DNA from 3 places in the Kitasatospora sp. NPDC049285 genome. Region 1 is predicted to be linked to each of the others. Evidence: riboswitches for the same ligand, from Rfam matches in the RefSeq annotation. Region 1 holds a riboswitch; each other region holds the start of a gene.
What was found. Region 1 has a riboswitch for cobalamin ahead of AB0K51_RS31470 (hypothetical protein). Riboswitches for the same ligand answer to the same signal wherever they lie in the genome.

Region 1 (9,564 bases):
ACCAGAGCGAGATCCCGGCCGCGCGGCGGTTGTACATGACGGCGACGCCGCGGATCTGGATGCCGCCGAAGAGTCGTGTGAGGGGCCGTGAGGGGGCGTATCAGCCGTTGACGGAGGAGTTGGCCGTCTCGATGGACGATCAGCGTCTGTTCGGGCGTCAGGTGTTCACGCTGGGGCTGGCGGAGGCCGTCGACAAGGAGCTGCTGGCGCCGTTCGAGATCGTGGTGCTGGAGCTGCGCGACCCGCTCTCCGACCGCAAAGCCGCGAGGCAGCAGCCGGTGCCGTGGGGGCCGGGTGCCGGTGAGGCGAAGGACGGGTCGCAGGACGCGGTGCCGGTGGAGCGGATCGCCGCGATCCAGGCCGGCCTGTTGAAGACCGCGGCCGAGCTCGGCCTGGAGCGCACCATCACCTTTCACACCCGGACGCTGGAGGCCCAGTACTTCTCCGAGACCTTGAACCAGACCGCCGAGCGCCTCCATCTCGAAAACCCCGGGGCATACCCGGCGGAGGTGTGGTCGCAGTGGCTGTCCGGGGAGCATCCGGTGGACTACCGGAAGGACATCCTGAGCGATTTCGGGAGGACCGCGGCGGACGACGGTCTGACGTATCGGGTGATGGCGAATTGCCGGGTCCTCGGCGAGGGCGTTGATCTGCCGGGATGTGACTCCATTCTTCTCCAGGGCCGGGGAAGCATGGTCGATATCGTCCAGGCCGTCGGCCGAGCGCTGCGCATGAAGCCCGGCGAGGGGAAGTTGGCGCGGATCATCGTGCCGGTCTTCCTGCGCGAGGGCGAGGAACCCGGAGACATTCTGGAGTCGGACAGCTATGGCCCGCTCGTTCGCATCTTGGCGGCGCTGCGCAGTCACGACGCGCGGGTGGTCGAGGCCCTCGCGGTGCCGCAGAACGGCGGTCGCCGGACTCACGGGCGCAGCGCGGAGTGGGCTTCCGCGCCTGGTGAGGGCGCTGAAGGGGGCGCGGGTGGTGGTGTGGCGGGGGCGTTCACCCTGCCGGTGCGGTTCCAGAGCGAGGTGAGTGCGGACGTCCTCGCCCTGTTCGTGGCCACGCGGGTGCTGACGGGTGAGAACGCGTATTGGCGGGAGGCGATCGGGCATTGTCAGAAGTGGTTCGAGGAACACGGATCGCTCGACGTCCCGTATGCGCAGATGGTTGGTGAGCAGGGGAACTATCCGCTGGGCAAGTGGTTGTCGGACAGGCGTTCCGACCGGGCGAACGGCGACCTGCCGGACTACCGGGTGGAGCAGCTCGACGGCATGGGGATGGTGTGGTCGGTGTCCGACGCCCGGTTCGAGGCCGGGTTGTCGTGGGCGCGGGTGTGGGCGGCCGAGCACGGGGGGTCGTTGGCGGCGCCGGCGCGGGCGTCGATCGGCGGCTACCAGCTCGGCACCTGGTTGGTGTCGCTGCGTACCGCGGCGGAGGTGCCGGCGGGCGAGCCGGGGGCCCTCTCACCGGAGCGGCGGCGGGCGTTGGAGGAGATCGACCCGTGGTGGTGCCCGGCCTGGCCGATCACCTGGCAGCGCGCCTACGCCGCGGCCCGGGCCTGGTGGCTGGAGTGGGACGGCGAGGTGGACTGGGCACACCTGCCCGAGTCCACGGTGTTCGAGGGGGAGCAGCTCGGGCGGTGGGTGCTGGCGCAACGGGCCGGCCACCCGGGGCTGGTGGAGGAGCAGCAGGAGCTGCTCGCGGCGATCGGGATCGAGGCGGAGCCCGAGCTGGTGGCTGCTGCGGCGGTGAAGGCGGAGCGGGCGGCGGCGCGGCCCCGGATCTCGCAGGCCGACCGGTTCGCCCACGGGGTCGCGGCGCTCGCCCAGTTCGTGCAGCGGGAGGGCCATGCGCGGCCGAGGCGCACCCACCGCGAGCGGCTGGAACTGGTGTCGACCGGGCCGGGTGGAGAGGACCAGGTGCAGATGGTCGACGTGGGCCTGGGGGCGTGGCTGACGAACACCAAGAGCCGGCGAGAGAAGCTGACCGCGGGTCAGCTCGCGCAGCTTGCCGAGCACGGCGTGGAGTGGGCGTGAAACGGGATGGAGGACGTAGTGGGCGAGGGTGAGCTGTGGGGGCATCGACTGCCACAGCGATCACCTCCTCCCGGAGCTATGGGAGGCCACCCTCGATTGGCGGATCAGCCACGACTGGTGCATCAAGACTGCCCCGGCGGCGGCCGAACAGCAGCAGCTGTTCGGCCTGCCAGATCTCGACCGACGGGCTGCAGGCGTCGCGCAGCAGCTCGACCTTCACCACCGGCTCGGCGTCGCGCAGCAGCTCGACCTTCACCACCGGCTCGGCGTCGCGCAGCAGCTCGACAGAGCCGGTCTGCGCTGGTCAGAGACCCCTCTTGGGGTGAACCGAACGGCCTGATCGAACACGCCGTCAGCTGGTGCCGTTTCAGTTTTGGCTGGTCAGAGGCTCGTTAGGCTGAACAGGGGGCGCGCTACTACATCTGGTGCTTCCAGCTCGGGCCGTCACTACATGTATGCTCGACTCGCTGTCGACGCAGGGGAATCCGGTTCGAGTCCGGAACTGCCCCGCAACGGTGATCGGGCGAGTTGCCCGAGGAGTCCGAGGACCTGCCGACGGTGTGCCACCCGGAATCTCCGGTGTGGCAGTGCAACAGCCTGTGCGGCCTTCAGACGTGCCCGTTTCTGCGGGCCCGCTTCCTCCTGACCGCGGGTGCCGGTCCGCCGGTGCCAGGCCGAGTGCTGCCCTCGCCGGCGGCTCCTCCCGGTTCGCCGGGTGCCGTGGTACCGCTCCAAGCGGCGGTGCGGCAGCGCGCACCACCGTGCCGTCGCCCAACCTGGAGTGCGCAAAAACAATTGAATGGAGCAGTCCTGTATGGGCGCTAAGACGAACCCGGACTCCGGGCCGACTCCGATGACGCGTCAGCAGGGTTCTCCCGACGACAAGTTGATCCGCAGCACCAACCTGCTCACCTCCACCACCTTCGTCAACGCGGTCACCACCGTGGCGTTGGTGTGGGCGACGATCGTGTTGGTGCAGGCGACCAACGAGTTGCAGGCCACGACGGCCGACCTGGTGACGATCACCCGGTGCGAGTCGTACCAGGCGCAGCATCGCGTTGAAGCCTCCTCGGAGGCGGCGGTCGGGTCGGCCACGGGCAGCAACCCGTGCACCGACCCGACTCGGATCAAGCAGTAGCCCAAGGAAGTTGCAGCTTCCGGCGGCTACGTGACGGAGAACCACCGAAGGTAGGTGATGCCCACTTGGCGAGCGTCGTAGGGCCGTACTCATGGAGATGGGGGCGGCCCTGCGGCGTTTCTGCGCGCCGTGTTCCTGTTCCTGATTCCTCAACTCCGCGCGCCGTACACAACCCGCGCATGCGCTGGCCAACCGTGTCATCGGCATCACGGTATTTGGAGTCTAACAGCGGCGGACAGTGAAGCTGTCGTCGGCCTGTGGTGTCAAGCTCTTCGAACTGCGTTGCCAGTGACGGCAGCCACGGATCACCTGTTGTTGGTTCGGGCGCGTTGGCCTGGTCGGCAGGGTCGGCTTCCGCGGCTTGTGGGCCAGGAGTGGACGGCGTACAACGCGCCGCCGGTCAGCGCCCTCCAGCGGCGAACACCGCCAACGCGGAGTCGTGTGGGTCCTCAGTAGAGGCGCGGACCGCCGCGAGGACCAGGCGCAGCAGGGCGCCTTCCTCGTGCTGGTCGAGGTCGATGCGGGCCTGGCCGTGGGCGCGGCGGACGAGGGCGGTCAGCGTCTCACGGTCGGCTGCCGCTCGGGTCGTTCAGGGGCTGCTGGAGGACCGGGGAGAGTGCCTGTCGGGCCCAGGCCGCGACGGCGGTTTCGTCCGCACCGGGGATCCACCACTGACCGTCCCTGTCATCGGCCAGGTCGGCGAGGACGGACTCCAGGGCCTCGAACTCGCGGCCCGGCCGGGGCCCGCCGGCGCGCTGCAGGGCGTCGGCGAACGCGCCGAGCAGTGCAAGGTCGGCGGTGGCGACCTCGACCTCGACCAGGTGCACGAGCTCGCGGCCGTCGGCGCCGGCCAGCACCGGTACCCCGGGCAGGTAGTCCTCCCTCTCGTCCACCAGCTCCGGCGTGCCCTCCGGCAGCGCGTCCAGCACCCGGTAGTACGCGGCGGCGACGTCCTCGATCGGCGCGCCCGGGATGGGCACGCCCTCGTCGCCGGAGACGAACGGGTTCGGGCGCAGCGTCAGCAGCAGCGGTTCCTCCAGCCGGTAGAGGGCGTCCAGGACGTCCGGCACGACGGGCAGCAACAGGCGGGTGGCGGCGGCGTGCCGGGCGGTGGGGTGCGGGAGGGGTTGGCCCTGGTCGTCGACGACGTGGCGGGTGGCCCCGACCACGGCGAGCCAGCCTTCGGTGCCGGGGATGCCGTACTCGGTCCAGCCGACCGTCCAGCCGTCGCGGACGACGATCGCCAGGTGCTCCTGGTCGTCCCGGCCGCGCATCTCCCAGCCGTCGCCGAGCTCGGTCGGCTCGGTGGCGTAGGTGTGCGGGCCCAGTCCTCGCCGGGCCGGCGGGACGAGGGTGCTGATCGGCTGCCGGGCGGTCGGGGAGACGGCCGCCGCGGGCCTTGTTTCTCCGCGCGGAGGTATCGGGGTCGCGCTGCCGCCGGCCTGATTACCTCCGCGCGGAGGAGTGAGGCCGGCTCCGGCGGGCAGGCCGCCGACCGGTTCGGCGGGCCGATGCGGCCGCTCGGCGGGCGAGCGCGGGACGGCGGGCCCGTCACCTCCTCGCGGAGCTATTCGGCCGTCGGCGGCGTCGGTGCCGCCGTCGCCATTACCTCCGCGCGGAGGAGCAAGGGCGGGTGCGGCCGGGGTGGCGGGCGCCTGCTCCCGGCCGGGCACCTGGGCGGCCGGAGTCCGGTCGCGGCGCTCGTAGACCATCTCCCAGCGCACGACGTGACCGGTGCGGACCATGCGGCCGGTGACGGCGGCGAGGCTGTCCTCCAGGCGGCGCAGCGCGGTGTTGCCGCGCTCGTCGTCGCTGGTCCCGGCGGCGGTGGCGTCGATCTGCTCCAGGAACCGGGCGGCGATCCGGTGCACGGAGTCGGCGAGGTCGAGCAGCTCCTGGCGGCGCCCGGGGCCGGCTCCGTCTCCGGCGCCCCGTCATTACCTCCGCGAGGAGGAACAAGGGCGGCGGCGAGGACGTCCTGCTGTTTCTCGGCGACGGACCGGCGGTACGCCTTGGACTCGCACGCCCGGTTGCAGCTCCGCTTCGGCCGGCCCCGTCCGGTGTGCGGCGGCAGCTCCTTGCCGCACCCCCGGCACGTACGGCCCGAGCCGTCCTCACTCCTCCGCACGGAGGTATCCGTGTCCATGATCGCCATGGTAGGGCCGGGCACGGACGCCCCCGTCCCGCACGCCTCGCAACACCGCCCCGCAAGCACCGCGCAGCCGCCACGCAACCGTCCGCACTCCCGCACAACGGCTACGCAAGGCGATGCGGGAGGGGTACGAGAAGTGCGGGAAGTGCGCCAGCTGCGAGGAGTGCGATGGCCGGATACGGGCGCGACCGGCCGGTCCGGGCCGACGTTGAACCCGGCGTGAACGACTTCGACACCGCGGTGCTCACCGGCCCGTTCCAGCAGACCGCTCCGTACGAGCTCGACGACCTCGAGGAGGCGGCGTTGAGGCGGGCCCGCAAGGCCGGCACCGCCGCAGCCGGCTGGGTGCACGCCCTGGCCGACCGGCAGACCGACGCCTCGCACGCTGGCGCGCTGCGCCGGGCTGCCGAAGCGATCGAGGAGGCCAGCAGCACTGCGATCGTGCCGGGCGGCGACGGCGATGCGCAGGGCCAGGTGCGCTACCGCCTGGCACCGAGCGCGCTGGTCAGCCCGCACCCCCACGAGACCCGGGACGAGGAGACCCTGCCCGACCTGACCGCCGCCGAACGCCTCGCACTGATCGCGGTGTGCGCACTCTCCGCCGACATGCCCACCACGGTCATCGGGTACTTCCCGTCCGAGCTGACCGCGCTCACCGTCGCGCTGGAGGCCGCGGTCGCCGCCACGACAGAGGGCGGAACGGGCCGACACAGGTGAGCAGGGGTGGTCATGGGCGGCAGCATCGCCGTCGTGACAGGGCCGATCAGATGCTCGGAGAGACATATCCGACTGCTTCAATGGCATCGAGCGTCGTGGACAGGTCACAGCCTGGGTCCGTGCTGCTGGCGTCTGTCGCATACAGCACGCTCAGTCCGGCGCATCCGCGCGAGCGGTCATACCGCTCGCGTATCGCACCTGACATCTCGGGGTTGAGTGAATGCCGCGATTGCAGCAGGAGGACCATGGCGTTGATTTCGCGGAGGCCCCACGAATCGCCGTGGGCGCGCCACGCGGCGGTGATCTCGGCGGTGCTCAATTGCTTGTCGGCAGCGTCCGATCCGGCCCGGGCGAGCAGTAGCAGGCCGAAGAAGCCCATGTCTGTGCTCTTGTCGAAATCGTCGATGGTGACCGCGGGGTATTTCATCCGCAGGGTGCCCAGAATCTCAGCAGCGTCGACGTAGGTTTCGACGTCGTCCTGGCCGATGTGCCTTGGCAGTGCGGAGACGGCCTTGCTGACAGCCGACTGGTCCACATGGCACGCGCGAATTTCGCAGAGCGTCGCGGTTGCGGCGAGGTAGTCGATGGGGTCCGTGCCCGGGTTGACTGATGCCAGCGCTTTGGACACTGCGGTCTCGTTCGCTGGGTTGGTGCCGTGGCCGAGCCGCTGCTCGATCGTCGTCGCGAAGTAGGTGGGGAGCAGTCCACCCGACAGGGTGGACTTGCCGCGGGCGAGGCCGCGGCTGTCCAGGTCGGACTGTGCGACGGCCGACAAGGCTGTCAGGCGGCTTGCGTCATTGCCTAGGGCCAACCATGTCTGTGTCAGCTGGTAGCGCTGGAGTGACGTGCTCTGGCCTGGTCGGTCGATGTAGGGCGCCAGTGCGGTGGTCAGCTGCCTTCTGGTCTCGTCCGACGGTTTGCCGGCGCAGGTGGCGCCGTAGGTGTCGGCGAGTGCCGTGATGTCCTTCAGCCCGGTTGTCGGGTGCGAGGCCATCCAGTTGTCTGCGTACGCGGCGACGCTGGGCGGGGTGGGTGCCGGGAGGGAGCTGAACGTCTTGGCCAGGTTGCATGCCTGGACCGGGTACTGGATCTGGGTTGCCTGCGTCAGCAGCCAGTGGTCGGCGAGCTCTGCGTCGTGAGCGGGAAGGTGCAGCCCTGATCCGGCGAGTACCTGCAGGGCAGCCTGTGTCTCGGCGGTCTCTCCCGCCGTGTCGGCGGGCTTGTCGCCCGGCTCGGAGAAGTATCCCGCTTCGGTGAACATCGGCAGCACGGACTGTGCGTTGAGCAGGCCGGACGTCTTGCCGGTCGCCTGCTCGGCCATGGAGATGAACCATGGCCCCCAGACCGGATGTTGACGAGCGAAGTCACTGAAGGCGGTGGCCCCGGCCGGGGTTTTCCACGGGTCGGGCACAGGCTTGCCGGCCATTTTGAGCGTCAGCTCGTCGTATACCGTGTCGGTGACGCTCGCGGAGGAGTGTACGGTCGCGAATGTCTGCGCGGAGACGTAGAGCCCGTTGCCGCCCACCAGATCCGAGAGCGGCGAAGCTTCCGGGGGCGGCGGAGCCTTGGCCGCGCCACAACCGGCCAAGAGAAGGGCTCCAACGAGGGCCGCGAACGGTTTCCGCATTCTTGATGGCATGGTTGAGATCCCTCCCTGTCGTTCAGACGAGGGGGTGCCGCCGGTTCCGGCGGCACCCCCTCATAGCGGGTTAGAAGCTGGCGTTGGCGTAGTACCAGCCGCCCTGCGACGGGACGTACGCCTCGCCCCGCGCCACGCCGGTGAGGGACCCGGCAGTCGTGTTGATGCACGCGGCGCCGCCCATGTCGGAGCGCCAGTCGTAGCTGTTGTGGTAGGAGTCCGTCACGCTGGTGTCGACAGTGCCGCCACTGCGGGTCATGCCGCGCCAGGAGATGACGGGGTGGTAGCCATACGCGTCGAGCGTCGTGGTGTTGTTGATGTTCTGGGCGTAGAAGGGGTTGTTCCCGTACAGGTGCACGTTCGACTGCACGGTCGCGCACGACGTGCCGCCCTGGCCGGACCAGCCACCCGCACTGATCGAGGTCTCGAGGTAGTCCCCTCCCGGAAGGTACGTGTCGCTGGTCGACGCGCTGGCGGAGCCGGCGCCCATCAGGGTGCCGGCGGCCAGGGCCAGGCCGGCGATGGTGGCCCCGAAGATCTTGCGCATGACTGTTCTCACTCTCTGTGACTGCGGCATCGGTGTCCGCGTGGGAATGGGGGTGCGAGTCCGGACGATCACACGCAGCCGGGCGCCCGCCCGATCGGCGTGATCAGCGCACTGCTGCGTACGGCCGGGTCAACCGCTCCCACCTGCGACAGCGGGGTCTGTGAGCGGTTCGCTCCGGCCTTGGCCTCCACCAGAATGGGCGAGTCGGCCGACCGCGAGCCACAGTTCGGGACACCCCTGGACAGGCTCGGACACCCGGTGACCGCGGTGACCCGGTCCGCGCACCCGGCGACAGACCTGCCGCGTCGCCCGGCAGCCGAGCCGACCGACGCCCCTACGCCCAGCGTGCTGCCGTGCGCCGGTTCAGCGAACAGTCCCAGGGCCATGCGACGGCGGCGCGATCCTCAACAGGACGTGGCGGGTACCGGCTTCACGGTGCAGCACCGCGAGCGCCCCGTCGGGGAGGAACAGCACCTGCCCGTCGAGCAACCGCAGGACGGGACGCTGCACTCCGTTGGGCCCGCCGGCGACCGTGATCTGAACAGTGCTGCTACCGGCGCCCTGGACGAGAAGGAGATCGCCTTCTTCAGCGGCCAGCGCCACAGGCACGTCGGCTTCGCCTTGCCCGGCGACGGGAAGCTCCGTCACGTCCTGGCCCGCAAGGACCGCCAGTCGCCGCGCCAGGCGCGACCCGAAGTCCTGTCCGGGGCTGGCTGCGCCATCGATCTGCGGGTCGTGTTCCGGCCACAGCACCGCCGGCCCGCCGCCGCTGCGTTCGCGGATGAAGGCCGCCAGTTCCGCCGCGTACCCGCTCGGATGAGCGCCCTGTGGTCCCCAGTCCATGTCGTGCCCTTTCAACCGAAAGTCCGTCAACTGCGGCTTTCATCGTCGGCGGGACCGCACGGGCCGGAACAGTCAGGTCTTTCCGGTCCCTGGCGGGCCACCGCGTGGGCACGGCGCTTTCGCTCGGCAGCGCACGGACTCCACATCTGTGACTGCCTGTCACTGAGCTGCTGTGACGGTCCGTCAGTGAGGAGGAGCGCCCGCTACTCGACGATCAACCCGGCCTTGGCGGCAGCCACACCGGCCTGGAAACGACTCTCCGCGTCGAGCCGCTGCATGATGTCGGCGATGTGTCGGCGGGCCGTGCGCAGCGACATTCCGAGGCGTCGGGCGATGGTCTCGTCCTTGAGCCCCGCGGCGAGCAGTTCGACGATGGTGCTGTCGATCTCCTGGGCCACCTGCTCCAGGCCTTCCGATGCGGCGATCGTGAAAGGGCGGGCGCGGGTCCAGGTCTGCTCGAAGATGTCACAGAGGTAGGCGACGAGCCACTCC
Region 2 (9,564 bases), on a different contig from region 1:
CAAGCCCGGCGGCCGGGTGCTACGGATCGAGCGGCTGCGCCTGGCCAACGGCGACCCGATGGCGATCGAGGTGGCGCACCTGTCCGCGAAGCGCTTCCCCGCGCTGCGGCGCAACCTGGCCAAGCACAACTCGCTGTACACCGCGCTGCGCGAGGTCTACGGCGTGGTGGTGGCGGAGGCCGAGGAGACCATCGAGACCACCCTGGCCAACCCGCGCGAGGCCGGCCTGCTCGGCTCCGACCTGGGCCTGCCGATGCTGCAGCTGTCCCGGCACTCCTTCGACGCGGACGGCGCGCCGGTGGAGTGGGTGCGCTCGATCTACCGCGGCGACCGGTACAAGTTCATCACCAGGCTGCAGCGACCCGAATAAGTCGTCGGCCGGCCCGGTGGACACAGCATCACCAGGCTGCAGCGACCCGAATAAGTCGTCGGCCGGCCCGGTGGACACAGCATCACCAGGCTCCAGCGACCCGAATAGCATCACGCGCCTGCGGCGACCGGAGTAGTCGGACGTCCACGTGTTGACAGGGTAGTGACACGCGTCACGTGCTTGCCCTACCCTCACGTGGACCTTTCGATCACCGAGGGTGCTGCTCGGCGGGCGTACAGCGATGTGCGCTGCGGCGCCAGTGAGGTGACTCCTCGTCATCCCGGAGCCGCTCCATGTCGTCTGAACTGCCAGCCGCGGGCGCCCTGCCCGCGGTGTCCCCCGCCAGGGTGCTGGCGGGGTTGAGCCTGCTGGTGCCGATCGTCGCGATGCTGTGGGTGCCGTCGTACACCAAGACCGCGCCCGAGCTCGGCGGGATCCCGTTCTTCTACTGGTACCAGCTGCTGTGGGTGCCGGTGTCGGCGGTGTTCACCGGCGCCGCCTACCTGCTGATCCGCCGGGACGAGGCGGCCCGCCGGGCCGCCTCCACGGCGTTCGCGCTGCCCGCCCAGTCCGAGGGCGGTGAACTGTCGTGAAGCACGTCGACTGGACCGCGCTGACGGTCTTCCTGCTGTTCTTCGCGGTGGTCACCGTGATGGGCTTCCTGGCCTCCCGCTGGCGCCGCGCGGACGACGCGCAGCACCTGCACGAGTGGGGCCTGGGCGGGCGCAGCTTCGGCACCTGGATCACCTGGTTCCTGCTCGGCGGCGACCTGTACACCGCGTACACGTTCATCGCGGTGCCGGCCGCGATCTACGCCACCGGCGCGGCGGGCTTCTTCGCGGTGCCGTACACGATCATCGCGTACCCGCTGGTGTTCCTGTTCCTGCCGCGGCTGTGGTCGGTCTCCCGGGTGCACGGCTACGTGACCCCGGCGGACTTCGTGCGCGGCCGGTACGGCTCGCGCGGGCTGTCGTTGGCGGTGGCGCTGACCGGCATCCTGGCCACCATGCCGTACGTGGCGCTGCAGCTGGTCGGCATCCAGGCGGTGCTGGACACGCTGGGCGTCGGCGGCAGCGGCAACTGGTTCATGAAGGACCTGCCGCTGTTCCTGGCGTTCGGCGTGCTGGCCGCGTACACGTACTCCTCGGGGCTGCGGGCGCCGGCGCTGATCGCCTTCGTCAAGGACACCCTGATCTACGTGGTGATCATCGTGGCGGTGATCTACCTGCCGATGAAGCTGGGCGGCTACGGGCACATCTTCGACACCGCGGCGCAGAAGTTCTCGACGGTCAACCCGGACACCGGCAAGCCGATCGGGTCGCTGGTGGTCGGACCGGCCGGGCAGTGGACGTACGCGACGCTGGCGTTCGGCTCGGCGCTGGCGCTGTTCATGTACCCGCACTCGGTGACCGGCGTGCTGGCGTCGAAGTCCCGCAACACGGTGCGCCGGAACATGGCGATCATGCCGGCGTACTCGCTGATGCTGGGCCTGCTGGCGCTGCTGGGCTTCATGGCGATCGCGGCGGGCGTGGGCAAGGGCGTCAAGGGCTACAACGCGCAGCTGGCGGTGCCGCAGCTGTTCGCGGACATGTTCCCGAGCTGGTTCACCGGCGTGGCGTTCGCGGCGATCGGGATCGGCGCGCTGGTGCCGGCCGCGATCATGTCGATCGCGGCGGCGAACCTGTTCACCCGCAACGTCTACAAGGACTTCCTGAAGCCGGACGCCACCGCGGCGGACGAGACCCGGGTGGCGAAGATCGCCTCGCTGCTGGTGAAGGTCGGCGCGCTGGCCTTCGTGCTGGTGATGGACAAGCAGGCGGCGATCAACCTGCAGTTGCTGGGCGGCCTGTGGATCCTGCAGACCGCGGTGTCGCTGGTGGCGGGCCTGTTCACCCGGTGGTTCCACCGCTGGGCGCTGCTGGCGGGCTGGGCGGTCGGCATGGTCTACGGAACCTGGGTGGCGTACGGGATCTCCTCCAAGGCCACCAAGCACTTCGGCGGCAACAGCTCGCAGATCCCGGTGATCGGGAAGATCGGCTACATCGGCCTGACCGCGTTCGTGCTGAACCTGGCGGTGGCGGTGGTCCTGACGCTCCTCCTGCGGGCCCTGAAGGCCCCGGAGGGCGCCGACGAGACCTCCCCGGCCGACTACTCCGCCGAGGCGGGCGACGAGTCCGTGGAGCGTGCCCCGCAGCCCGTGGTGGCGCACTGACGCGCCGGGGGCGCGCATAGCCGCGCCCGTGCGCCCCGTGATCGCGCCGTTGCCTCAGCCGAGACTGGGGTGACGGCGCGATCATCTGTTATGACGAGCCGTCCAACGGAGAGACCGGGAGAGACAACCTACGACCACCGCACCGACCACGGGGAGCCACGCATGACCGACCTCACCACGGTACGCAACGGGCATCGCAGCCAGCCGGACGGCCGGCCGCGGCTGCCCTCGGTGCTGATCGCCACCCGGCACGGCGAGTCGACGGCCAACGTGGAGTTCCGGCACGCCGACGCCACCGGCGCGCTGTCCGTCCCGATCACCTCCCGGGACGCCGACATCCCGCTGTCGCTGCGCGGCCAGGCCCAGGCCCACGACCTGGGCCGCTGGTGGGCCGACCTGCCGCCCGCCGACCGCCCCCGCTCGCTGTGGTGCTCGCCGTACCTGCGCACCGCCGAGACCGCCAGAATCGCGCTCGCCCAGGCCTCCGGCATGGGCGCCGTCCCGGTCGGCCTGCCGGTGCGCTACGACGAGCGGCTGCGCGACCGCGAACTCGGGGTGCTGGAGATGCTCACCAAGGCCGCGATCGAGCGTGACCACCCCGCGGAGGCCGAGCGCCGCCGCCGGATGGGCGAGCTGTACTACCGCCCGCCGGGCGGCGAGTCCTGGCTGGACGTGGCGCTGCGGGTGCGCTCGCTGCTGCGCGACCTGGCCGAGGAGGAGGCCGGTCGGCCGGTGCTGGTGGTGGCGCACGACTGCACGGTGCTGATGATGCGCCACGTGCTGGACCGGCTCGGCGAGGAGCAGCTGCTGGCCCTCGACCCGGTCGCCAACTGCTCGACCAGCGTCTGGCGGGCCCGCGACGGGCGGCTGCGCCCGCAGTCCTGGAACCAGACCGGCCACCTGTCCTGACGCGCCGTCAGGGCCGCGGGAGGGCCCCGGGACGGCGTGCGGGCCGTCGGGGCGGGGCTCAGGCCGCCGGGCTCACGGCCGGCCGGGGGTGGCCGAAGGCCCGCCGGTAGGCCTGCGGGGTGGTGCCGAGCCGGCGGCCGAAGTGGTGGCGCAGGGTGGCGGCGTTGCCGAAGCCGCAGCGCGCGGCGACGGCGTCCACGCTCTCGTCGGTGGACTCCAGCAGCCGCTGGGCGAACAGCACCCGCTGCCCGATCAGCCAGCGGTGCGGGGTGGTGCCGGTCTCCTGCTGGAAGCGGCGGGCGAAGGTGCGCGGCGACATGTGGGCGAGCTGGGCGAGCCGCTCGACGCTGGTCTCCTCCTCCAGGTGGCGGCGCATCCACTCCAGCACCCCGCCGAGGGAGTCGCCCTCGCCCTCCGGCAGCGGGCGGTTGATGAACTGGGCCTGCCCGCCGTCCCGGTGCGGGGCGACCACCATCCGGCGGGCGATGCCGCGGGCCACCTCGGCGCCCTGCACCTTGCGCACCAGGTGCAGGCAGGCGTCGATGCCGGCCGCGGTGCCCGCCGAGGTGATCACGGGGTCGTCGTCGACGTACAGCACGTCCGGTTCGACGGTGGTCAGCGGGAAGCGCTCGGCCATCAGGTCCGCATACCGCCAGTGGGTGGTGGAGCGCCGGCCGTCGAGCAGGCCGGCCGCGCCGAGCAGGAAGCTGCCGGAGCAGATCGACAGCAGGTGCGCGCCGCGGGCCAGCGCGGCGCGCAGCGCCTCGCACAGCTCCTCGGGGTAGTGGTCGCGGATGCCGGTGGCGGTGGCGATCACCAGGTCGGCCTCGGCGATCCGCTCGGGGCCGTGCGGCACGTCGATGCTGAACCCGGCGTGCGTGCGCATCGGGCCGGGGCGGTCGCCGACCAGCGCGAAGTCGTAGACCGGCAGGCCCTCCTCGCTCCGGTCCAGGCCGAACACCTCGCAGGCCACGCCCAGTTCGAAGGGGTGGACCTCCTCCAGCACGATCACCGCGACGTTGCTCAGCATGGGTCCAGGATGGCAGTGGCAGGATTTCGAGGCAAGCAGGCTTTCCTGCCACTCGTACGCGGTGCGCCCGGAGCGGAGAGTGGACCCATGACCACCGCGCTCGCCCTGCTGGGCCTCCTCGGCAGTTTCGGACTCCTCGGCGTCCTGGTCGGCCGCGACCTGGACCGGACCACCAGGCACGGCCGGGACAACCGCCACCGCCCCACCGGCTATCCCGTCGACCCGGACCTCGCCGACCCGCGCCGGATCCGCTCCGGCACACTGTCCGAATGCAGCCCCCGATCATCCGCCGCGCCCTCGCCGAGGACCTCGAAGGCGCCGGCGCGGTCAGCGTCGAGGCCTTCGTCGGCGACGGCCACACCCGCTCCGATTCCCCGTACGTCCACCTGCTGAGGGACGCCGCGCGCCGCGACCGGGAGGCCGAACTCCTGGTCGCGGTCGACGCGTCGGGGCAGGTCCTCGGCTGTGTGACCTTCGCCGCCGGCGGCACCGAGTGGGCGGACATCGCCGAGCCGCACGAGGGCGAGATCCGGATGCTGGCGGTCGGCGCGGCGGCCCGCGGCCGCGGCGTCGGCCGGGCCCTGGTGGCCGCCGCGATGGAGCGCAGCCGGGAGCTGGGCCTGGCCGGAATGGCGTTCTCCACCCGGCCCGCGATGACCGCCGCGCACCGGATCTACGAGGCGCTGGGCTTCGTCCGCACCCCCGCCCGGGACTGGCAGCCGATGCCCGGCCTTCAGCTGATGGTCTACACGATCCGGTTCTGACGGGCGCTTCGCATCCGTCCTGTTGTCTACGCGCGGACGGGCCGACACGACACGCGCTACTACATCTGGTGCTTCCAGCTCCAGCCGCCACTACATGTATGCTCACTCTCGCTGTCAACGCAGGGGAACCCGGTGCGAGTCCGGGACTGCCCCGCAACGGTGAGCGGGCTGCAGCGACGCCCGCGCAGTCCGAGGACCTGCCGACGGTGTGCGACACGGCATCCCCGCAGACGCCATGCAGCACTGCTTTGCCGTCCGGTCTCGCGGGCGGGCCGGGGGTGGGTCTTTCGCGCGCCGTTACGCGTTTTCGGCGTGCCGTCCTCCCCTGCCGCACGCGCGGATCCGGACAACCGTGCCACGTCCGACCGCCGCCACAGGAGAGAGTGCGCCTTGACCGTCGCCGCCTCAGTCACCCTGCCGTCCCAGGGTTCCGCCGACACCTTCACCGATCCCGGTGCGGCGCTGCTTCGGCTGCTCACCGACCGCAGCACCGATCTCCCCCAGGTGGACCCCGGCCACGTCGCCGCCGCCGCACTGCGCGGCCGCCATGCCGGCTCGGACTTCGCCGAGCTGCGCGGGCTGGCCGTGGAGGCCGCCGCGTCGATGATCGCCGAGGACCCCCAGTACTCGAAGCTGGCCGCCCGCCTGCTCGCCCTGGAGATCCGTGACGAGGCCCGCACCCAGGGCGTCACCGCGTTCTCCGACTCGGTCGCCGTCGGCCACGCCGAGGGCCTGATCGGCGACGCCACCGCCGCCTACGTCGCCGAGCACGCCGCGCTCTTCGACGCGCTGATCGACCCTCAGGGCGACGACCGCTTCGAGTACTTCGGCCTGCGCACCGTCCAGTCCCGCTACCTGCTGCGCCACCCGATCACCCGCAAGGTGGTCGAGACCCCGCAGCACTTCCTGCTCCGCGTGGCGGCGGGCCTCGCGGTCGGCACCGACGAGCGCTCGGTGCACGAGGTGGCCGAGCTGTACCGGCTGATGAGCCGGCTGGAGTACCTGACGTCCTCCCCGACGCTGTTCAACTCCGGCACCCGGCACCCGCAGATGTCCTCCTGCTACCTGCTGGACTCGCCGCTGGACAACCTGGACTCGATCTACAACCGCTACGCGCAGATCGCCCGGCTGTCCAAGCACGCCGGCGGCATCGGCCTGTCCTACTCCCGGATCCGCTCCCGCGGCTCGCTGATCCGCGGCACCAACGGGCAGTCCAACGGCATCGTGCCGTTCCTGCGCACCCTGGACTCCTCCGTGGCGGCGGTCAACCAGGGCGGCCGGCGCAAGGGCGCGGCCTGCGTCTACCTGGAGACCTGGCACGCCGACATCGAGGAGTTCCTGGAGCTGCGCGACAACACCGGCGAGGAGGCGCGGCGCACCCACAACCTGAACCTGGCGCACTGGATCCCGGACGAGTTCATGCGCCGGGTGAACGCCAACCAGGACTGGTCGCTGTTCTCCCCCGCCGACGTGCCCGAGCTGGTCGACCTGTGGGGCGCCGACTTCGACGAGGCGTACCGCAAGGCCGAGCTGGCCGGCAAGGCCGTGCGCACCATCCCCGCGCAGACCCTGTACGCCCGGATGATGCGCACCCTGGCGCAGACCGGCAACGGCTGGATGACCTTCAAGGACGCCTCCAACCGGGCCGCCAACCAGACCGCGCTGCCGGGCCGCGTGGTGCACTCCTCGAACCTGTGCACCGAGATCCTGGAGGTCACCGACGACTCCGAGACCGCGGTCTGCAACCTCGGCTCGGTCAACCTGGGCGCGCACGTCGCCCCGGGCGCCTCGGTCGACGACCTCACGAGCGCGATGGACTGGGAGCGCCTGGACGCCACCGTCCGCACCGCGGTGACCTTCCTCGACCGCGTGATCGACATCAACTTCTACCCGACCACCGAGGCCGGGGCGTCCAACTCCCGCTGGCGCCCGGTGGGCCTGGGCGTGATGGGCCTGCAGGACGTCTTCTTCAAGCTGCGGATCGACTTCGACTCCGCCGAGGCGAAGACCCTCTCCACCCTGATCGCCGAGCGCATCATGCTCACCGCCTACGAGCGCTCCGCCGACCTGGCCGAGCAGTTCGGCCGGCACGAGGCGTACGAGGAGACCCGCGCCGCCCGCGGCCAGCTGCACATCGACCACTTCGGTGCGGCCGCCCCGCAGTGGACCGAGCGCTGGGACGCGCTGCGCGCCCGGATCGCCGCCGTCGGCCTGCGCAACTCGCTGCTGCTCGCCATCGCGCCGACCGCGACCATCGCCTCGATCGCCGGCGTCTACGAGTGCATCGAGCCGCAGGTCTCCAACCTGTTCAAGCGCGAGACGCTGTCCGGCGAGTTCCTCCAGGTCAACCCGTACCTGGTGCGCGAGCTGAAGGACCTCGGCGTCTGGGACCAGCAGACCCGGGACGCGCTGCGCGACGCCAACGGCTCCATCCAGGAGTTCAACTGGCTGCCGCAGGAGGTCCGTTCGCTCTACCGCACGGCGTGGGAGCTGCCCCAGCGCGCGCTGATCGACCTGGCCGCCGCCCGCCAGCCGTACATCGACCAGAGCCAGTCGCTGAACCTGTTCATGGCGGCGCCGACCATCGGCAAGCTCTCCTCGATGTACTCCTACGCCTGGAAGGTCGGTCTCAAGACCACCTACTACCTGCGCTCCCGCCCCGCGACCCGGATCGCCCAGGCCGCCTCCGGAGCCGCCCGCGCCGCCGCCCCCGTGCCGGTGGCCGCCCCGACCCTCAGCCAGGAGGAGCAGGACGCCATCGCCTGCTCCCTGGAGAACCCCGAGTCCTGCGAGGCCTGCCAGTAATGTCCGACGACACGAAGATGCTGCTCGACCCGGGCTTCGAACTGACGCTCCGTCCGATGCGCTACCCGTCGTTCTACGACCGGTACCGGGACGCGATCAAGAACACCTGGACCGTCGAGGAGGTGGACCTGCACTCGGACGTGGCCGACCTGGCCAAGCTCTCCGAGGGCGAGCGCCACCTGATCGGCCGCCTGGTGGCCTTCTTCGCCACCGGCGACTCGATCGTCGCCAACAACGTGGTGCTGAGCCTCTACAAGCACATCAACTCCCCCGAGGCCCGGCTCTACCTGTCCCGGCAGCTGTTCGAGGAGGCCGTGCACGTCCAGTTCTACCTGACGCTGCTGGACACCTACCTGCCCGACCCCGAGGACCGCAACGCGGCCTTCGCCGCGGTGGAGAACATCCCCTCCATCCACCAGAAGGCCCAGTTCTGCTTCAAGTACATGAACGCGGTCGACCACCTCGACTCGCTGCAGACCAAGGAGGACCGCCGCGCGTTCCTCCTCAACCTGATCTGCTTCGCCGCCTGCGTCGAGGGCCTGTTCTTCTACGGCGCCTTCGCGTACGTGTACTGGTTCCGCAGCCGCGGCCTGCTGCACGGCCTGGCGACCGGCACCAACTGGGTGTTCCGCGACGAGTCGATGCACATGGACTTCGCCATGTCGGTGGTCGACACCGTCCGCGAGGAGGAGCCCGACCTCTTCGACGACGAGATGGCCAAGCAGGTCACCGAGATGCTGGAGGAGGCCGTCGAGGCCGAGCTCCAGTTCGCCCGCGACCTGTGCGGCGACGGCCTGGCCGGCATGAACACCGAGTCGATGCGCCAGTACCTGGAGGCCGTCGCCGACCAGCGCCTGGCCCGCCTCGGCCTGCCGATCCGCTACGGCTCCACCAACCCGTTCGGGTTCATGGAGCTGCAGAACGTCCAGGAGCTGACCAACTTCTTCGAGCGCCGGGTCTCCGCGTACCAGGTCGCCGTCGAGGGCTCGGTCTCCTTCGACGACGACTTCTGAGCCGACCGCAGCACGCACCGGGGGTGCGGGGCACCGCCCCGCACCCCCGTCAGCGTTCCAACTCCCGGTCGCCGGCCAGGATCCCGGCCTGCAGCTCGGTGACCGCCCGGCTCGGGTCCAGGCCCTGCTCCTCGCGGAGCAGGTCGCGCAGCTCGGCGTGGACCGCCGGCGCCTCCGCCTGCCGGCCGCAGCGGAACAGCGCCCCGAGCCGTTCGAACCCGGCCGCGCCGAACTGCGGGTCCGTTCCCAGGATTCGGTCGATCTCGACATGGAGCAACGTTCACCTCGTGGCAGCGTCGGTACGGTCGGGGGTGCGGGTACGGCGGGTACCAGGCGCGCTCGTGCTGGGCGTCGCTGGTGATGGCGGCCGCCTCGGCGGGCACCTGGATCTTCGGCAGTTCCACGGTCTGGGACGGCATCGGCGTCTCCTTCCTCCGAACCAACAAGGTGGGCCCGAATCC
Region 3 (9,564 bases), on a different contig from region 1:
AAGACCGGGGGCCTGTCGTTCCTGACCGGCTCCACCGCGACGAGCGAGCGGACGGTCGAGTGGACGGACGGGCGGAGCTACCCGGTGGTGGACGTCGAGACCTCCTCGGCGAGCCACCCGTTCTACACCGGGAAGGCCAGGCTGCTGGACACCGCCGGCCGGGTGGAGCTGTACCGCCGCCGCTACGGCGGCTGACGGCCCGTCGGAACGGGGCCCCGGGGTTCGCACCGAACCCCGGGGCCCCGTCGCGTCACTTGCCGGGCGGGGGGACGGAGACCACCAGGGTGAGGCGGCAGGGGACGGTGCCGTGGTTGCCGTAGGCGTGGGCGGTGGCGGCCTCGTAGGAGGCGGTGGAGCCGGCCGGGATGGCGTGGTCGCGGCCGTCCAGGGTGAGGGTGAGGACGCCCTCGTCAACCCGGGCGATCTCGACGGTGCCGGGCGGGTGCGGGTCGGACGCGTGGGCCTCGCCGGGCTGCAGCAGCCAGTCCCAGAGTTCGAGCGGACCGGGGGCCTCGATGCCGTTCAGCAGGACGCCGCGGCCGCCGGACGGGCCGGACCAGAGCCGGACCGCCTCCTCCCCGGGCACGATCCGCACGGTGGAGGTCTCGTCGTAGTCGAGCAGCCGGGCGATCGAGACGCCGAGCGCGTCCGCGAGCCGGACCACGGTGCCCACCGAGGGGTTGGTGCGGCCCTGCTCGATCTGGACCACCATGCCGCGGCTGACGCCGGAACGGGCGGACAGCGCGTCCAGGGTGTGGCCGCGTTCGGTGCGCAGCCGCTTCAGGTTGCGGGCGAGGGCCTGGGTGACGAGGTCGGGATCCGGCACGCGTGAGTCCAATATTCTGGTTGGAGTAGTCCAGTCTCCTGAACTACGCTTCGGGCGGAACGACAGATCCACCGAACTGTACTGCGGAGTCCACCATGCTGCCCTGGAGCTGCGCTTCATGAGCGCCGCGCTCGCCCTGCTCGCCAGCCTGCTCTGGGGAGTCGCCGACTACGGCGGCGGCGCGATCACCCGGCGGCTGCCCGCGCTGACGGTGGTGGTGCTCTCGCAGGCCGCGGCCGCCGCCGTGCTGCTGGTGGCGGTGGTGGCCACCGGCGGCTTCGCGGACGCGGGGCCCGGGCTCTGGTACGCGGTGGCGGCCGGCCTGATCGGGCCGGTCGCGCTGCTGGCCTTCTACCGGGCGCTGGCGCTCGGCCCGATGGGCGTGGTGTCGCCGCTGGCCACGGTCGGGGTGGCGGTGCCGATCGGGGTGGGGCTGGCGGTCGGCGAGCGGCCGGGCCTGACCCAGGTGCTGGGCATCCTGGTCGCGGTCGCCGGGGTGGCGCTGGCCGGCGGTCCGCAGCGCGGCGGGGCCGCGGTCAGCCGTCAGGTGCTGGTGCTGACCCTCGGCGCGGCGCTCACCTTCGGCGCGGTGCTGGCGCTGATCGCGCACGCCAGCAGCGGCGGCGGGCTGCTGCTCGCCCTGCTGGTGCAGCGGGTGACCAACGCCGTGGTGGGCGCCGGGATGCTCGCCGCGGCGGCCCGCCGGCAGCCGCTCGAACTGCGCACCGCCGGGCGGTCGCTGCCCGCGCTGACCGCGGTCGGGGTGGCCGACGTGGCCGCGAACGGGCTGTACGCCGCCGCCTCACACCTGGGCTCGGTGGCGGTCGCGGCCGTGCTGGCCTCGCTCTACCCGGTGGTGACGGCGCTGATGGCGCGCGGGCTGCTGAAGGAGCGGCTGCTGCGGGTGCAGGTGGTCGGCGCGGGGCTGGCGGTGGCCGGCTCGCTGATCCTGGCGGCGGGCTGACACCGCGTCAGCCGCTGCCCGGCCAGGCACCCCGCCCGGTCAACTCCCCGCCCGGTCAGCCCGCGTTCGCGAAGGCGCGGGTGCGCTTGGCGACCTGCCAGTAGCCGATCGCGGCCGCCCAGACCACCACGAACAGGCCGACGATCACGAAGCCCACGTTGTCCAGGCTCAGCCCGGCGATCCACCCGGTGACCGGGTCGGTGAGCGACAGCTTGTCGTGCAGCACGGCGACCAGCTCGATGGTGCCGATCAGGAAGGCCACCGCGATCGACAGGCCCGTGATGGTCAGGTTGTAGTACACCTTGCGGACCGGGTTGGAGAACGCCCACTGGTAGGCGAAGTTCATGAACGTGCCGTCCAGGGTGTCGAACAGGCTCATCCCGGCGGCGAACAGCAGCGGCAGGCAGACCACCGCGTACCAGGGCAGCCCGGCCGCCGCGCCCGAGCCGGCCATCACCATCAGGGTGACCTCGGTGGCGGTGTCGAAGCCCAGGCCCAGCACCATGCCGACCGGGAACATCTGGCCCGGACGGGAGATCGAGCGGGTGGCGCGGTTCAGCACCCGGGCCAGCAGGCCGCGCGACGTCAGGTGCCTCTCCAGCTCGGCCTCGTCGAACTGGCCGGCCCGCATCGCCCGGAACACCCGCAGGATGCCCAGCAGGGCGACCAGGTTGAGCGCGGCGATCAGGTACAGGAAGGCGCCCGAAGCGGTGGTGCCGATGGTGCCCAGCACCTGATGGGTCGTCGACTCGTCGTCCATCAGCGTGCCCGCCAGCGCCGCTCCCCCGGCGACCAGGCCGGCCATGAGCACCACCATCGAGGAGTGGCCGAGGGCGAACCAGAAGCCCACCGAGACCGGGCGGCGGCCGTCCGCCATCAGCTTGCGGGTGGTGTTGTCGATCACCGCGATGTGGTCGGCGTCGAAGGCGTGCCGCATGCCCAGGGTGTACGCGGTGACGCCCAGGCCCACGCCGAACACCTGGGTGCCGACCTGGTACCGGTGCGGCGCCACCAGGAAGAACAGGGTGCCGAAGGCCACCACGTGCAGCGCCAGGATCACGGCCATCAGCCCCGCCGTGCGCAGGGTGTCCTCGCGCCGCCAGCGGAAGCTCGGCAACGCGGCGCCCGGACTGTTCTCGGGCAGGGTCAGTTCGGACGCGGTCATCCGCGGATCACGCTCCAGCACCTCGTGGATCACTTCGTGAGATGCCGTGGCCGGTCTCCTGGCTGACGGGGTGTTGCGCGCCGGCGCCCGGCCTTCCCGGCCGCGACGGGGCCAGTGGCACGAGGTGGGAGCCGACGACTCCCCGATCACAGTGGCGAGGGCCGCTCCGGACTCCTGTGGCGAGGCACAGTGCACCGGCTTCCCGAACACCACGGCCCGACCACCGTAGGACCGACGCGCCCGCAGCGGCAAGGCCGCACGGGCGTGCGGGTCCGCAGGTGGCGAAGATCACGCCCGGGCGGGTCCGGTGACGGCGCGTCACCGGGCCGGGGTGACGGAGCGTCAGGCCATCCAGAAGAAGACGCAGGTCATCCGCTTCTCGTCGAGCGTCGCGCCGTGGTACTCGCTCGCCGTGTGCATCAGGTTGGCGGTGTAGAGCAGCAGCCGGTTGTAGCGGTGCGGGACGGCCAGGTCCTCGGTGAAGGAGTCCGGCGGGACGAAGCGGGTGCCGAGGGCGTCCACCAGGTTGTTGTGCGGGGCGACCACGGTGTTCCCGCCGAGCCGGCCGCCGGGCAGGCTCTGCCGGTAGAAGCTGGTGCCGCACCGCTTCGGGACGCCCGGGTTGAGGTACAGCACCGCGGCGTAGCGGCAGAGCGAGCGGGAGTCGGTGTGCGGCCGCGGCTCGCACTCCCCCGCGCCCACCACCTGCACGCAGTTGTGGTTGAAGGTGCCGCCCTCGGCCTCGCCCAGCGCCCAGATCCGCGGCACCCCGATGGTCTCCCGGACCAGCTTCTCGACGTGTGCCAGCTCCTCGGGCTCCAGCCCGGGCATCGCCCGCAGCCCCGGCCAGGCCTCGGGCTTGTGCGGGTAGCCCTCCTCCCAGTCGGTGCGCGCCAGGTGCCGGGCGCGCACCGCGTCCGGATCGGGCAGCACGTCGTCCAGTACCCAGTAGTCGCGGCCCTTGGTGGGCTTGCGGTAGGGCAGGACGGGCAGCGCCGGGGTCGGGCGCGGGGCCTGGAAGGGTTGAGCAGGCATGGCCCCGACAATAGGAGCGCCGCCCCGCGCCCTCACCCAAGAAGCGGTCAACCTTGCGTCAAGGCTTGGCGATCCGACGGCACGTCAGGGTCGCTGGCAGCTCGGGCACCAGAACAGGTTGCGGGCGGCCAGTTCCTCCGTGCGCACCGGGGTGCCGCAGACCAGGCAGGGCTGGTCGGTGCGGCGGTAGACGTACACCTCGCCGCCGTGGTCGTCCACCCGCGGCGGGCGGCCCATCGCCTCCGGGGTGTGCTCCGGGCGGACGGTGTCGATCCGGCCCGCGGCGGCACCCGCGTGCATCAGCTCCACCAGGTCCGACCAGATCGCCTCCCACTCCGCCCGGCTGAGCGAGCGGCCCGGACGGTGCGGGCTGATGCCGAGCCGGAACAGCACCTCGGCGCGGTAGACGTTGCCGACGCCCGCCAGCACCTTCTGGTCCATCAGCAGCGCGGCCACCGTCGTGCCGCTGCGCGAGATCCGCCGCCAGGCGTCGTCGCCGGCCTGGTCCGGGCGCAGCGGGTCGGGGCCCAGGCGGCGGTGCAGCGCCAGCTTCTCGGCCGGGGTGAGCAGCTCGCAGGTGTTGGGGGCGCGCAGGTCGGCGTAGTGCTCCTCGCCCTGGATCCGCAGCCGGACCTGCCCCACCGGGACGGGGGCCGGCCCGCCGCCGAAGGTGAACCCGCCGTACAGGCCCAGGTGCACGTGCAGCCAGGACTCCCCGAAGCCCAGGAACAGGTGCTTCCCGTGCGCCTCCGCCTCGTCCAGCACTCGGCCGTCCAGTAGTGCGGCGCCCTCCGCGAAGCGGCCCTGCGGGCTGGACACCGCGACCGGTCGGCCGGCGAACAGCGCGGCGTTCTGCCTGGCCAGGCGATGGATGACGTGCCCCTCCGGCACCGGCGTCAACTCCTTGGATCGGGGTGGCTGAAGGACTCCATCATCCCAGCCGGGTCGGACAGGCCGGCCGGGGCGACTGGCTCCGGGCTCCTGGACCCGCGCTCCGGGTGGCGGGCCGGTCAGAGGTCGGCGGCGGCGGCGTGGAGGGTGGCGAGGGCGCGGCGGGCGAGGGCGGAGAAGTCCGTGTCGTCGGTGGCGGTCCACTCGGCGAGGGCGGTGCGCAGCGCGAGGGAGGCGAGTTCGGCGGCCAGAGCGGCGGTCGGGGCGGGGACGTCGCGGGCGCGCAGGGCGTCGGTCAACGCGGCGACGAGGCCGGCCCGCTTGAGGAGTTCACGCTCCGTCAGCTCCGGGTGGGCGGCGATCACCTGCTGGCGGTCGCGGACGGCCTGCCGCCGCTCCGGGCGGAAGCCGTACGTCGCAGCGGCGTCCAGCGCGGCGGCGACCGCCTCCAGCGGGCCGGTCCCGGCCGGGGCGGCGGCGACCGCCTCGGCCAACAGCCGGCCCAGCACGTCACCGCCGAACAGCACCTCGCGCTTGTCGGTGAAGTGCCGGAAGAAGGTGCTCTTGCCCAGGCCCGCGCGCTCGGCGATCTCGGCGACGGTGGTGCGCTCGTAACCCTGCTGGACGAACAGGTCCAGCGCGGCGCGCTCCAGCCGCTCGCCTGCGTTCGGTTCCCACCTGGCCATGATCGGAAGTCTACGCGATGGGACTTGGTCCCATCACTGGGCTAGAGTAGCGATGGGACCAAGTCCCATCACCTCGCGTTCCCCTCACTCACGTTCCGGAGGCTCCGGCCATGCATGTCTTCGTCACCGGTGCGAGCGGCCACCTCGGCTCCGCACTCCTGCCCGAACTCCTCGCCGCCGGCCACCGGGTCACCGGCCTGGCCCGCTCCGACGCCTCCGCCGCGGCGCTCACCGCGCTCGGCGCGGAGGTCCGGCGCGGCGACCTCGACGACCTGGACGGCCTGCGGGCGGCTGCCGCCGCGGCCGACGGGGTGATCCACCTGGCGTTCAAGCACGAGTCGATGCTCCGCGGCGACTACGCGGGCGCGATCGCCGACGACCTGACGGTGGTGCACGCCCTGCGGGACGCCCTGGCGGGCAGCGGAAAGGCCCTGGTCGGCACCTCCGGCACCGGCGTGGGCTCACTGCCCGGTCAGCTCGCCACCGAGGACGTCGCGGTGCCGGGCGCGCCGCGCGGCGAGGCCGAGCAGGCGGTGATCGACGCCGCCGCGGACGGGGTGCGCACCGCGGTCGTCCGGCTGCCCCCGGTGGTGCACAGCCCGCTCGACCACCACGGCTTCGTCCCCGTGCTGATCCGGATCGCCCGCGCCACCGGCGTCTCCGGCCACCTGGGCGACGGCGCCAACCGCTGGCCCGCCGTCCACACCCTGGACGCCGCCCGCCTCTACCGCCTCGCCCTCGAACAGGCCCCCGCCGGCACCCGCCTGAACGCCGTCGGCGACCAGGGCATCCCCTTCCGCGACCTCGCCACCGCGATCGGCGACCGGCTCGGCCTCCCCGTCGCCCGCATCCCCGACGAGACCGCCGAGTCCCACTTCGGCTTCCTGTCCTTCCTGGTCCCGCGCGACATCCCCGCCTCCGCGACCCGCACCCGCGAAACGCTCGCCTGGAAGCCCGAACACCCGGGCCTGCTCGCCGACCTGGAGCTGCCGCACTACTTCACGACGGCGGACTGACCACCCCTCACCCCGCTGGCGTCGGCCCGCGCGGTCAGGGGTGGCGGAGTCGGGTGAGGATGGCCTGGTCGAGGGCGGCGGCGGTTTCGGGGATGGTGAGGGCGGAGTTGTCGATGATGGGGAGGCCGGAGGTGCGCCAGCCGGCCATCCGGCCGTGGATGCGGGCGACTTCGTCGTCGGTGAGGCGGCGGTTGCCGGCGCGTTCGGCGTTGCGGGTGAGGACGCGGTCGAGGCCGGGGAGCAGGACGACGGGGATCATCCCGGGGCCGATGTGGCGCTTCCAGCCGCCGAGGCCGATCGCGGGGCGGTCGGGGAAGACGGCGTCGTCGATGATGCAGGAGATGCCGTTGGCGAGGTAGTTGCGGCAGGCGAAGCCGCAGGTGCGGCGGGCCAGCCGGTACTGGGCCTCGGAGGCGGTGTTCCAGCCGGACTGCGGGTTGGCGAAGCCGGACTGTACCCATTCGCGGACGTCGTCGAGGCTGATGTGCGCGGTGGGGGTGGGGCGGCGTTCGGCCCAGTAGCGGGCGACCGTGGTCTTGCCCGCACCGGCCGGGCCGATCAGCAGGACGGCGATCGGGCCGGTGGGCACCGGAGCCGGAAGGGCCGGGGCGGCGGGGAGTTGGACGGTGCCGCCGACCGGGAGGACGAAGTGGCCGGTGCCGCCGGCCGGGACGGCGGTGACCGCCTTGAGCGGGACGGTCGGCCGGTCCGGGCGGGGCCCGGCGGGCGTGAGCACCGGGATCGCCTGCGTGGCGCCGGGCCGCGCGGTCGGCAGCGCCGGTGCTGGGTACGGCGGTTGAGGGGACGTCGGGAACGGGGGAACGGCCGGACGGGGCGGCACCTGGCCCCCCGGGTACTGGCCCTCCGCGTACTGGCTCACCGTCACCTCCCGGTGCCGAATCTACACGTCGGCCCGGTGGCGGGCACAAGTCCGCCACCGGGCCGGCCGGCCCCGCTCAGCGAGAAGTGAGCTGGTCAGCCAGTGCGCGCAGGGCCAACTCGTAGGAACCCAGGCCGAATCCGGCGATGGTGCCGGAGGCGACCGCGGCGATCACCGAGGTGTGCCGGAAGGTCTCCCGGGTGTACGGGTTGGAGATGTGCACCTCGATCAGCGGGGCGGTGCGCTGCGCCGCGGCGTCCCGCATCGCGTACGAGTAGTGGGTGAACGCACCGGGGTTGATCACCACCGGGGTCTTGGCGTCCGCCGCCTCGTGCAGCCAACCGACCATCTCGGCCTCGGAGTTGGTCTCCCGGACCTCGACGGACAGGCCGAGTTCGAGGCCGAGCGCGGTGCAGCGCTCGACCAGTCCCGCGTACGAGGTGGAGCCGTAGACGTCGGGCTCGCGGGAGCCGAGCCGGCCCAGGTTCGGGCCGTTCAGCACCAGGACCCGGGTCATCCGGAGACCTCCGCATAGGCGGCGACCAGCAGGGACGGGTCGGGGCCCTCCAGGATGGAGGTCTTGGCGAGGCCGTCCAGGACCACGAAGCGCAGCAGGTCGCCGCGGGACTTCTTGTCGATCTTCATGGCGTCCAGCAGCTTCGGCCAGGCGTCGGCGCGGTAGCTCAGCGGCAGGCCGACCGAGGCCAGCACGGTCCGGTGCCGGTCGGCCGTCGCGTCGTCCAACCGGCCCGCGAGGCGGCCGAGTTCGGCCGCGAAGACCATGCCGATGGAGATCGCCGCGCCGTGCCGCCACTTGTAGCGCTCGTTGCGCTCGATGGCGTGGCCGAGGGTGTGGCCGTAGTTGAGGATCTCCCGGCGGCCGGACTCCTTGAGGTCACCGGAGACCACGTCGGCCTTGACCTGGATGGCCCGCCGGATGAGCTCCAGGGTGTGCGGGCCGGCCGGGGTGGCGGCGGCCTCCGGGTCCTGCTCGATCAGGTCGAGGATGACCGGGTCGGCGATGAAACCGGCCTTGATCACCTCGGCCAGGCCGGAGACGTAGTCGTGCTTGCCGAGCGTCTCCAGGGTGCCAAGGTCGGCCAGCACGCCCGCGGGCGGGTGGAAGGCGCCGACCATGTTCTTGCCCTCGGCGATGTTGATGCCGGTCTTGCCGCCGACCGCGGCGTCCACCATGCCCAGCAGCGTGGTGGGCACCGAGATCCAGCGCACCCCGCGCAGCCAGGTCGCGGCGACGAAGCCCGCCAGGTCGGTGGTGGCGCCGCCGCCGAGGCCGACCACCACGTCGCTGCGGGTGAAGCCGGTCTGGCCGAGCACCGACCAGCAGTACGCGGCGACCTCGGCCGACTTGGCGTCCTCGGCGTTCGGCACCTGCACGGCGATCGCCTCGTAGCCCTGCGCGGCCAGGTCCTCGCGGACCGCCTCGCCGGTGGCCTCCAGCGCCTCCGGGTGGATCACCGCGACCCGCCTGGCCTTCGGGCCGATCAGCGGGGCGAGCTCGCCGAGCAGCTGATGGCCGATCAGCACCTCGTACGGGGCGTGGCCGTCGCTGCCCGCGACCTGGATCCGGACGATGTCAGTCATTGCTCCCGCCTTCGCTTCGCTCGGCGGTCACTTCGTGACGACAGCCGGTCCAATTGGCTCGTTCGCTTCGCTCACTCACGAGGGTTCTTCAACTCCAGTGCTTCGAGTACGGCGTCGGCGACCTGCTCGGGGGTGCGGCCCGCGGTGTCGACCACGGCGGTGGCGACCTCCAGGTAGAGCGGGCGGCGGGCCTCCATCAGCTCGCGCCAGCGGGCCCGCGGGTTGACCGCGAGCAGCGGGCGGGGGGCGTCCAGGCCGACCCGCTTGACCGCGTCGCCGAGCGGCACCTCCAGGAACACCACGGGCAGCGGCTGCAGGAGTTCGCGGGTGGCGTCGGCCAGCACCGCGCCGCCGCCGAGGGCCAGCACGCCGGGGTGGGACGCGGTGGCGGCGCGGACCGCCTCCCGCTCCAACGCGCGGAAGTGCGGCTCGCCCTCGTCGACGAAGATCTCCGGGATCGGCTTGCCGGCCGTCTCCTCGATGTCGGCGTCGGTGTCCC

Region 2: linked by a shared signal. The riboswitch ahead of AB0K51_RS03600 (ribonucleoside-diphosphate reductase subunit alpha) and the one ahead of AB0K51_RS31470 (hypothetical protein) in region 1 are both predicted to bind cobalamin.
Region 3: linked by a shared signal. The riboswitch ahead of AB0K51_RS30365 (HoxN/HupN/NixA family nickel/cobalt transporter) and the one ahead of AB0K51_RS31470 (hypothetical protein) in region 1 are both predicted to bind cobalamin.

What each region holds. Positions count from the first base shown of each region.
Region 1 covers NZ_JBFAQR010000080.1:7,200-16,763, forward strand. Annotated here, with positions in the region: gene AB0K51_RS31460 (Helicase associated domain protein) at 1-2,036, shown strand, start outside; gene AB0K51_RS31465 (hypothetical protein) at 2,113-2,295, opposite strand; cobalamin riboswitch at 2,480-2,608, shown strand; gene AB0K51_RS31470 (hypothetical protein) at 2,851-3,174, shown strand; gene AB0K51_RS31475 (hypothetical protein) at 3,738-5,045, opposite strand; gene AB0K51_RS31480 (hypothetical protein) at 5,495-6,043, shown strand; gene AB0K51_RS31485 (hypothetical protein) at 6,090-7,670, opposite strand; gene AB0K51_RS31490 (hypothetical protein) at 7,753-8,229, opposite strand; gene AB0K51_RS31495 (hypothetical protein) at 8,593-9,087, opposite strand; gene AB0K51_RS31500 (helix-turn-helix transcriptional regulator) at 9,276-9,564, opposite strand, start outside.
Region 2 covers NZ_JBFAQR010000003.1:126,194-135,757, forward strand. Annotated here, with positions in the region: gene AB0K51_RS03570 (GntR family transcriptional regulator) at 1-370, shown strand, start outside; gene AB0K51_RS03575 (DUF3311 domain-containing protein) at 664-963, shown strand; gene mctP (monocarboxylate uptake permease MctP) at 960-2,582, shown strand; gene AB0K51_RS03585 (histidine phosphatase family protein) at 2,745-3,491, shown strand; gene AB0K51_RS03590 (helix-turn-helix domain-containing protein) at 3,550-4,521, opposite strand; gene AB0K51_RS03595 (GNAT family N-acetyltransferase) at 4,791-5,285, shown strand; cobalamin riboswitch at 5,378-5,505, shown strand; gene AB0K51_RS03600 (ribonucleoside-diphosphate reductase subunit alpha) at 5,676-8,090, shown strand; gene AB0K51_RS03605 (ribonucleotide-diphosphate reductase subunit beta) at 8,090-9,103, shown strand; gene AB0K51_RS03610 (BTAD domain-containing putative transcriptional regulator) at 9,153-9,380, opposite strand.
Region 3 covers NZ_JBFAQR010000071.1:6,935-16,498, reverse strand. Annotated here, with positions in the region: gene AB0K51_RS30380 (type B 50S ribosomal protein L31) at 1-195, shown strand, start outside; gene AB0K51_RS30375 (helix-turn-helix domain-containing protein) at 251-826, opposite strand; gene AB0K51_RS30370 (DMT family transporter) at 945-1,790, shown strand; gene AB0K51_RS30365 (HoxN/HupN/NixA family nickel/cobalt transporter) at 1,846-2,955, opposite strand; cobalamin riboswitch at 2,986-3,184, opposite strand; gene AB0K51_RS30360 (DUF6445 family protein) at 3,298-3,990, opposite strand; gene AB0K51_RS30355 (DNA-formamidopyrimidine glycosylase family protein) at 4,075-4,881, opposite strand; gene AB0K51_RS30350 (helix-turn-helix domain-containing protein) at 5,001-5,567, opposite strand; gene AB0K51_RS30345 (SDR family oxidoreductase) at 5,678-6,583, shown strand; gene AB0K51_RS30340 (AAA family ATPase) at 6,618-7,463, opposite strand; gene aroQ (type II 3-dehydroquinate dehydratase) at 7,540-7,980, opposite strand; gene aroB (3-dehydroquinate synthase) at 7,977-9,065, opposite strand; gene AB0K51_RS30325 (shikimate kinase) at 9,137-9,564, opposite strand, start outside.